DNA from 3 places in the Pantoea folii genome. Region 3 is predicted to be linked to each of the others. Evidence: predicted binding sites of a transcription regulator. Region 3 holds the regulator's gene; each other region holds the start of a gene.

Region 1 (3,283 bases), on a different contig from region 3:
GTCGAGCATAAATATCAACGTTTGTTGTGGGAGCGTTATTACCGTTCGCGCTTGATTCAGGACTATATCAGCGGAATGACAGACAATTATGCGTGGGATGAGTATCGTCGTTTGATGGCCGTGGAATAAGCAGAGTTTTGTAAAGATGAAGAATAAATTTTTACCTTTACCCAAAACTTCATTAGGAACTTCGCGCTAAAAACTTAATCTCACCATCACGACCACAGCAATGGTCTGGCCGTAAATCTTAGAGAGACACAGACAAATGAAAAAAAGCACATTAATGTTAAGTGCGCTGGCGCTTAGTCTGGGCATGGCATTGAGCCCTGTCAGTTTCGCGGCGGAAAGTGCTTCCTCCTCGAACCAACAGTTGCCAAGCCTGGCGCCGATGCTGGAAAAAGTGATGCCTTCCGTGGTGAGTATTAGCGTTGAAGGCAGCACCACGGTGAAAACCCCGCGCATGCCGCAGCAATTCCAGCAATTCTTTGGTGATAACTCGCCATTCTGCCAGGACGGTTCGCCATTCCAAAGCTCGCCAATGTGCCAGGGCGGCGGTGATGGCAGCCAGGGCGGTGACAACGGCGGCGCCAACACCCAGCAGCAAAAATTCCGTGCACTCGGTTCGGGTGTCGTGATTAATGCCGATAAAGGCTATGTCGTCACCAACAACCATGTGGTAGATAACGCCACCAAAATTCAGGTGCAGCTGAGCGATGGCCGTCGCTATGACGCCAAAGTGATTGGTAAAGATCCGCAGTCTGATATTGCTCTAATTCAACTGCAGGACGCCAGGAACCTGACGGCGATTAAGATCGCTGACTCCGATGACTTACGTGTCGGTGATTACACGGTAGCGATCGGTAACCCGTATGGACTCGGCGAAACGGTGACCTCCGGTATCGTTTCAGCGTTGGGCCGCAGCGGCTTGAACGTCGAGAACTACGAGAACTTCATCCAGACCGATGCCGCCATCAACCGTGGTAACTCTGGTGGTGCGCTGGTGAACCTGAACGGTGAACTGATTGGGATTAACACCGCGATTCTGGCGCCAGACGGCGGCAATATCGGTATCGGCTTTGCTATCCCAAGCGCGATGGTGAAAAACCTGACGGCGCAGATGATCGAGTATGGTCAGGTGAAGCGTGGCGAGCTGGGCATTATGGGTACCGAGCTTAACTCTGAGCTGGCGAAAGCGATGAAAGTCGATGCCCAGCGCGGTGCCTTTGTGAGCCAGGTCCTGCCTAACTCGGCAGCGGCAAAAGCGGGTGTGAAAGCCGGCGATGTCGTGGTGTCGATGAATGGCAAACCGCTGACCAGTTTTGCCGCACTGCGTGCAGAAGTGGGTTCACTGCCAGTGGGCACTAAACTGCAGCTGGGTCTGTTACGTGACGGTAAACCGGTGACGATTACGGTTGAACTGCAGCAGAGCTCGCAGGAAAAAGTGCAGTCCGCCACGATCTACACCGGCATTGAAGGTGCCGACCTGAGCAACATCGACAGCAACGGCCAGAAAGGCGTGCGCGTGGATAATGTGAAGGCAGGTAGTGCTGCAGCGCGTATTGGTCTGAAGAAAGGTGACGTGATTAGGGGCGTTAACCAGCAGGCGATTGCCAACCTTGGTGAACTGCGCAAAATCCTTGACACCAAACCGTCGGTGCTGGCCCTGAACGTGCAGCGTGGCGACAGCAGCCTCTATCTGCTGATGCAGTAAGTTTTAGATAATTGAGAACAGGCGAGCTTCGGCTCGCCTTTTTTGTTTTTGTATGGCGCAGCAGCGCTATTCGCTAGCATCAGCACCACTTTAACGTTGTCCGGATTGTGCAAATGTCCGTTGTGCAATGTGACGCCTACCGCAATTCCCGTATTCTCTATCCGGCTATGTGCAGTTGCACAATGCCAGCCGTGCGTGGGATGCGTATTCTGTCAATTCTTCCCTTTCTCTGGAGTGATTGATGGCCACCTATCATCTCGATGCGCGACTGGCTCAGGATATTGTTGCCCGCACCATGCAAATTATTGACAGCAATGTCAACGTGATGGATGCACGCGGCCGCATTATTGGCAGCGGCGATCGTGAGCGTATTGGCGAATTGCACGAAGGTGCGCTGCTGGTGTTGTCACAGGGAAGGGTGGTGGACATTGATGAGGCCGTGGCGAAACATCTGCATGGCGTACGTCCGGGCATCAACCTGCCGTTGCGTATTGACGGCGAGATTGTCGGCGTTATCGGCCTGACCGGTCAGCCAGCAGCACTGCGTCACTACGGTGAACTGGTGTGTATGACCGCCGAAATGATGCTGGAACAAGCGCGGCTGTTGCACATGCTGGCGCAGGACAGTCGTTTGCGCGAAGAGCTGGTGCTGAATTTGATCCGCAGCGACACTCTTTCACCTGCGCTGAGTGAGTGGGCGCAGCGCCTGGGCATCGATCTCAATCAACCGCGCGTGGTGGCGGTGGTGGAAGTCGACAGCGGCCAGCTTGGCGTTGACAGTGCGATGTCGGAATTGCAGCATTTACAAACTCTGCTGACAACGCCGGATCGTGACAACCTGATTGCTATCGTTTCACTCACTGAAATGGTGGTGTTGAAGCCGGCGCTCAATGCCCACGGCCGTTACGATCAAGACGATCACCGCCGTCGCGTGGATCAGTTATTACAGCGTATGAAAGAGAGTGGGCAGGTGCGGATGCGCATCGCGCTCGGCAATTTCTTTACCGGTCCCGGCAGTATTGCACGTTCCTACCGTACGGCGCGTACTACCATGATGGTGGGCAAACAGCGCATGCCGGAACAGCGCAGCTTCTTCTATCAGGATTTGGTGCTGCCCGTACTGCTGGATAGCCTGCGCGGTGGCTGGCAAGCGAATGAACTGGCGCGTCCGTTGGCGAAACTCAAAGCCAATGATAATAATGGATTATTGCGACGTACGCTGGTGGCGTGGTTCAGTCATAACGTGCAGCCCAGCGCCACGGCACGCGCACTATTTATCCATCGTAATACGCTCGAGTATCGCCTGAACCGCATCTCCGAGCTAACCGGATTAAACCTCGGCAATTTTGACGATCGATTGTTGCTGTATGTGGCGCTGCAACTGGATGAACAGAGCTAACCCTTAGCAGGGCCAGGAGAGGAAGATGCCCCGATTGAATGTGCGCCTGATTTGGCTGTTGGCCGGCTTGCTGATGACCGCGACCTGTCATGCCAAAGCTGTTTCGCTGGCCTTTTTATCTGGCGAAGAGATGCAACAGACGCGAACTGCGCTGCAAAATCATCAGGCTGCGC
Region 2 (3,283 bases), on a different contig from region 3:
CGGTTTGGGCTGGCGAGTACCGGCAATATGAAACCTTTCACTTTTATGCGCTCCCTGCGTAACAAACTGCTCGCCACGCTGGTGCTGCTGCACCTGGCGATGATCGGCGGCGTCACCTGGTATTTCTACCATTGTTATGGCGACATGATGGGCACCATGAAGGACGATCAGCTCGCCAAGATTGCTGATGCCTGGTCCTCCAGCCAGCGTATGCCTGCGCTGATGCCAATGGTGATGCAGCAAGAGAAGCTGAAGAGCACCTACATCGTTCAGCTGTGGGACACCAATAATCATCTGCGTGCCAGCTCATGGCCTGCTTTACAGGCGCCGCTGCAGGCAAAAAAAGGCTGGTCCGATTTAAAAGTCGGCGACTGTGGCGATGACTGTGACTGGCGCGTGTATACCCGTCCCGGCGAACTGGGCAGTGAAATCGGTAATATTCAGGTTTTACACAACATCGGCTACATGAAAAGTTTGATGGTGAAGCGGGTGCTGTCCGCCATCATTCCCTTAATGCTGATGATGCCGCTGTCACTGCTGGTGATCTGGCTGGTAGTACGTGCCATCACGCGAGATTTGCGCGTTGCCTCGCGACAGATTGCCGCACAAGAAACAATGCATCCACACTCGGTATCGCCGGATGGCTTACCGGATGAAGTGCTACCGCTGGTGGCTGCTTATAACTCTCTGCTCGATAAGCTACGGGCAGCCTGGTCATCGCAGCGACAGTTCCTTGAAGATGCGGCACATGAACTGCGCACGCCGGTTACCGCCGTCACCTTGCAGCTGGAAAATCTGCGCCAGCATATTCAGCCTGGTGAAGCCAGTCGCCAGTTTGATCAGCTGGAAGCAGGCGTCACGCGCACCCGCCATCTGGTGACGCAGTTGCTGAATATCTCGCGCCAGGAAGATCAGTCGGTGGTGGCCACGGTGGAAACCATCCAGCTCGATGATTTGCTGAAAGAGAGCATCGAGCAGTTGATGGTGGTCGCCGATAAACGCGGCATTGATATCGGTTTTAATGGCACCACGCACTATCGCCTGCACGCCAGCCGTTCCGATTTGCGTAGCCTGTTTGATAACCTCATCGGCAACGCGATGCTGCACACGCCGGAAGGCAGCCTGGTAGATGTGCTACTGCATCGCGTGGGCAATCACACCGTGGTGGATATCGTCGATAACGGGCCGGGCATGCCGGAGTCCTTTATCGAACGCGCCTTTGATCGCTTCACCCGTTCGCCAGATGTACAGGCGCAAGGCAGCGGTTTGGGTCTGTCGATTGTGCGCAGCGTAGCGCAGAAGCATCAGATGCAGGTCGCGCTGTCGAACTGCCATAACGCCCAGGGACAAATCTCCGGCCTGCAGGTGCGTGTGACCTTGCCATAACCGACGTGTCGCTACCGCCTTGAATATCCAGCGCGGTAGCGGCACAACGTATTGCGTCTTTTCCTCATCTAAATCGCCCTACACGATGAACCACGCATTTTTCGCCGCCAAATTTTAAAGGCGCATGATAAATCGTGCCGCTACGTTCTTTTTCTGCATCTGACATTTTTGCGGTTGTACGCGACAACGTAAACGGTTGCGGGGTTCCGTTCGCCACACGGTATTTATGTGATCAAAATCACATATTCAGTGAATCAAAATGCAACACATTTTGACAAACGTGATCAAAATCTATTTCCTATCGCTCTGTTACAGGCACATTACGCACATTTGAAAATTCGGCGATTCAGACCGGATAAAAACAACACACGGCCCATCCCCTGGGATCGATTTCACTCGATTGCGGCGCAACCGCAGCAATCACTAGCATGTGGTTAATAAAATAATGAAATTTAAAGCATTGATAGCAGGGGCCTTACTGGCCAGCAGCTGGACCGGCGCGGCACAAGCGGCAGACAGCGATCCGCAGTATCTTTCAGACTGGTGGCATCAGAGCGTTAACGTCGTGGGCAGTACGCACACCCGCTTCGGGCCGCAGTTCAACAATGACGTGTATCTCGAATACGAAGCCTTTGCTAAAAAAGACTGGTTCGATTTCTACGGCTATGCGGACTTGACCAACTTCTTTGGCGTGGGTAACAGCAACGCTAACGGCATTTTTGACCACGGTTCGCCGCTGTTCATGGAAATTGAGCCACGTTTCTCTATCGATAAACTGACCGGCACCAGCCTGGCGTTTGGTCCGTTTAAAGAGTGGTATTTCGCGAACAACTATATCTATGACATGGGCCGCAACGCTTCACAGCGTCAGAACACCTGGTACATGGGTCTGGGTACCGACATCGATACCCACAGCGATATCGGTCTGTCATTGAACGTGTATGCCAAATACCAGTGGCAGAACTACGGTGCAGCGAACGAAAACAGCTGGGATGGTTATCGCTTCAAAGTGAAATACTTTGTGCCGATTACCGATCTGTGGGGCGGCAAGCTGAGCTACATCGGCTTCACCAACTTCGACTGGGGTTCAGACCTGCGCGATGAGACCGGTCCATCACGTACCAGCAACTCGATCGCGTCCAGCCACATTCTGTCGCTGAACTACGATCACTGGCACGTTTCTACCGTGGCACGTTATTTCCACAATGGCGGTCAGTGGGCGGATGGACAAGAGCTGAACTTCGGCAACGGTCCGTTTGAAGTGAAATCAACCGGTTGGGGTTACTACCTGGTCGTGGGTTACAACTTCTAATTAGCTAGATCCTTAGCGGCGCAATTTTCGCGCGTTACTGAAACGGCAATATCGCTATCAGAAACGCATTAAATTGTGCCGCTACGTAGGCTGACCGGCTGTAAAACCCTGCCCGTCAAATCTGCGGCTTATAGGCATTCACCATCCACGGCACGCCGAACTTATCGGTAAACATGCCGAAACCGTGCGCCCAGAACGTCGGTTCCCACTTTTTCGTCACTTCCCCACCCTCTGACAACGCGTCAAACCAACGTTTACCCTGCGCTTCATCTGGCGTGGATAGACTCACGGAAAATCCGGCATAACTTGCCTGCTGTGCACCGTCGCTCATCATTAATTCACCCTGCCCGATGCGCAGATGGGCATGCATGATCTGTTCAGGCGAGAAGGTCACGCCAGAGGGGCAACCTTCATCTTCGACGGTGGTTTCATCGGGCATATCGCCAAAGGTCATTTTAAACAGCAGTTCGCCGTCGGTGGCCGCAAGATAGAAGGCTATCGCCTCTTCACAGCGACCGTTGTAAAACACATAAGGTGTAATTTGCATGGTCAGTTCTCCACAATTGGAACGTCCAGTGCAAGTGT
Region 3 (3,283 bases):
TTCGCTCGATGCCTGATTCAGTGAGTTGAACAGTGCATTGTGCGCCTGATTGACCTTCATGCGCTGGTAAGCCAGCTTTTCAGGAGATTGCTCCGGCCCCAGCAACATCCGCAAGGCTTCCTGATAAGCCTCCAGCGCATCATGCGCGTTGCTGCGCAGTAATCCGCTCTGCCACTGTGGCCACAGCCAGATCATACCGGCAAAGGCGATCAGGCAGCCCATCAGGGTATCCATCATGCGCGGCAGCAGGAACTGCGCCCCGTTCAGCGACAACAGCTGGAGCGAATACACCGCCGTCACGGTGAAGCCAATCATCGACCAGCCGTAATACTTGCGCGTGACCAGATAGCTGGCGAGGGTGATGGCCAGCATAAACAGCAGGGTGATCGATTCGGGCACTTCGAGCCGTAGCGATCCTGCGGCGATCAGCAATCCGGCAAAGGTCCCCAGCGCACGGTGCTGGATACGCACTCGTGTGGCGCTGTAGCCATTCTGGCTGACAAACATGATGGTCATCAGAATCCAGTAAGGCTTGGGAATATTAAAGAACAGCGCCAGCGCACTGCCGAACATCAGCATCACCGAAATACGAGCCGCGGTGCGCAATGCAGCGGACTTGAGCGAAAGATAGCTGCGCAGCGCCGGGAACAGCGGCAAACGGCGCTGGCGATCGGCCATCAGGTCACGGGTGTATAAAGGTTTCTGGGTGCGCAGCACGCGGGCGATGCGGCTGAAATGGTAATAGCAGAAGTTGCCCACCGGATTGTCGGGATGCTGGCGCGCAATTTTTTCCAGCGCGCCGAGCTGCTTTTCCATGTGGAAGCGATCGGGCAATTGATGATAGAGAATGGCATCGGCCAACAGGCGCAGACGCGCAGAGATGGTTTTGGCATTCCAGCGGATCACCGCTTCGGCGTGACTCTGCTCGACCAGCTTTTGCACTTCTTCCGGCTGGTGCAGGCTCACCGAGATGTGCTCCTGCAAATCAAGCGCCACCTGGAAAGCCCGCGTCAGGCGCTTGTGGCTGTTATCGCGGCTGGCAGAGAGCATGTGCATCTGCTGATAGCAGGTGGTGATCAGGTCAACGGCTTTTTGCTGACGCGCCAGCAGCGGCGGCAGCGCTTTTTCCGGATCGGTGAGCTGCGTCAGCAAGGTGTACTTGGCATCGCAGTAATCCGCCAGTTCCCGATACAGCAGACTGAGCGTTTCGCGCATCGGCTGCTCTTTCCACAGCCAGAACCAGAACCAGTTAAACAGGCCATACCATAGCGTGCCGCCGATATACAGCAGCGGCGGCACCCACATGGGCATGCGTCCTACCAGGCTGAGGCTAAAGATGGCGGCAATCAGTGTGGCGGGCAACAAGCGACCGTGCAGCGGGCTGATTTCGCCGGTCACGCCTATCAGCAGCGGCAGCACAAACAGGATCAGCGGTAACGGAATGGCGTCACTGGTGAGAAATTGGATCAGAAAACTGGCGGTGGCAAACAGGGAGCCGCCGACAATCAGGCGTTTAAAGAAGCGTTTATGCGGGGTATCGAGACCCGCCATGTTGCAGCAGGCAGGCACTAAGGAGAACAGCAGGCCTTTTTGCAGATCGCCAAACAGCCAGCCTAGTGCCACAGGCAGGCACAGCACCAGCGTTTGCCGCAGTGCGTAGTTGACCTCAGGATGATAGATGATTCGGCGCCACATCAGCTCATCGCAAACAAAAACGGCGCGATGTTGCCATCACGCCGTGGGTGATAAGAAATTAGCGGGTGCCGTAGACGACGATGGTTTTACCGTGTGCGGAGATCAGGTTCTGATCTTCCAGCATTTTCAGGATACGACCCACGGTTTCGCGTGAGCAACCCACGATCTGACCAATCTCCTGACGTGTGATTTTGATTTGCATCCCGTCGGGGTGCGTCATCGCATCGGGTTGTTTCGCCAGATTAAGCAGTGTTTGCGCAATACGGCCCGTCACATCGAGGAAGGCAAGGTTGCCCACTTTCTCGGAGGTGACTTGCAGACGACGCGCCATTTGCGACGAAAGTCGCATTAAAATATCCGGGTTTACCTGAATCAGCTGACGGAATTTTTTGTAGGAAATTTCAGCCACTTCGCAGGCAGTCTTAGCACGTACCCAGGCACTACGTTCCTGGCCTTCTTCAAACAGGCCGAGTTCGCCGATGAAGTCTCCCTGATTGAGGTAGGAGAGGATCATCTCTTTGCCTTCTTCATCTTTGATCAGAACCGCAACGGAACCTTTCACGATGTAGTACAGCGTTTCCGCTTTCTCACCCTGATGGATGAGCGTGCTTTTGGACGGATATTTGTGAATATGGCAATGGGACAGGAACCATTCGAGTGTAGGGTCTGTTTGCGGTTTGCCGAGAACCATTCGCTATTATCCTCTGTTGTAATCGTGCCCAAAACACAGGGGGCAGTTTTCCCTGTCAGGCGGTGTAATCGTCGAGCGTTTCCAGTAAAGGAAAATTATTTCCGGGTGATTCTTAAGCTACGCTTTTGATTCTTCCCGCCTTCGTCTGTGATGACGAAAATATTTTCAGCACTGTTTGTAGCACAGCTTTTGCAAGCTGTCTTCTGTTGTCTCGCTTCAGCAACAGGCGGAAGAGTCTGGATTGCTGTTTATCAAGTGAAAGCGTACTCTGGCGGCAAAACCGCCACTTCAGGAGAAAGAATAATGCAGGCACGAGTGAAATGGGTGGAAGGGCTGACCTTTCTCGGAGAATCCTCATCAGGCCATCAGGTATTAATGGACGGTAACTCGGGTGACAAAGCGCCAAGCCCGATGGAGATGGTTTTGATGGCAGCAGGCGGCTGTAGCGCGATTGACGTGGTATCGATCCTGCAAAAAGGCCGAAATGATGTGGCTGACTGCGAGGTGAAACTCACCTCCGAGCGCCGGGAAGAAGCGCCACGTATTTTTACGCAAATCAACCTGCATTTTATCGTTAGCGGCACAGCGCTAAGCGATAAAGCGGTGGCGCGGGCCGTCGATCTGTCGGCGGAGAAGTATTGCTCGGTGGCGATCATGCTCGGCAATAGTGTGAAAATGACGCACAGTTACGAAGTGATTGAGCGATAACATAAGTGGGCGGCCAAACGGCCGCCGCTACAGAATTTCTGGATTATTCAATCCGTTTACCTTCAATCAGCCGCTGCACCAGTGGCGTCATGATTAACTCCATTGCCAGCCCCATTTTGCCGCCCGGCACCACCAGCGTGTTCATATGCGAAATGAACGAGCCCTGGATCATCGCCAGCAGGTAAGGGT

What was found. The regulator CRP, encoded in region 3, controls carbon source genes, mostly activating them, when cyclic AMP is high. The targets are predictions, from matches to a motif close to ATGTGANNNNNNTCACAT.
Region 1: AC1MDE_RS12650 (CdaR family transcriptional regulator) is a predicted target of CRP. The motif match lies at 1,839-1,856, and genes of this name have one in related genera.
Region 2: AC1MDE_RS11405 (nucleoside-specific channel-forming protein Tsx) is a predicted target of CRP. The motif match lies at 1,613-1,630, and genes of this name have one in related genera.

The regions. Positions count from the first base shown of each region.
Region 1 is NZ_JBWXON010000009.1:154,580-157,862, forward strand. It holds gene dgt (dGTPase) at 1-129, shown strand, start outside; gene degP (serine endoprotease DegP) at 266-1,711, shown strand; gene AC1MDE_RS12650 (CdaR family transcriptional regulator) at 1,953-3,110, shown strand; gene AC1MDE_RS12655 (alginate lyase family protein) at 3,136-3,283, shown strand, end outside.
Region 2 is NZ_JBWXON010000008.1:73,544-76,826, forward strand. It holds gene AC1MDE_RS11395 (response regulator) at 1-31, shown strand, start outside; gene AC1MDE_RS11400 (sensor histidine kinase) at 28-1,386, shown strand; gene AC1MDE_RS11405 (nucleoside-specific channel-forming protein Tsx) at 1,832-2,698, shown strand; gene yjdN (VOC family metalloprotein YjdN) at 2,814-3,245, opposite strand.
Region 3 is NZ_JBWXON010000022.1:46,396-49,678, reverse strand. It holds gene AC1MDE_RS21820 (YccS/YhfK family putative transporter) at 1-1,695, opposite strand, end outside; gene crp (cAMP-activated global transcriptional regulator CRP) at 1,754-2,386, opposite strand; gene AC1MDE_RS21810 (OsmC family protein) at 2,690-3,094, shown strand; gene AC1MDE_RS21805 (phosphoribulokinase) at 3,138-3,283, opposite strand, start outside.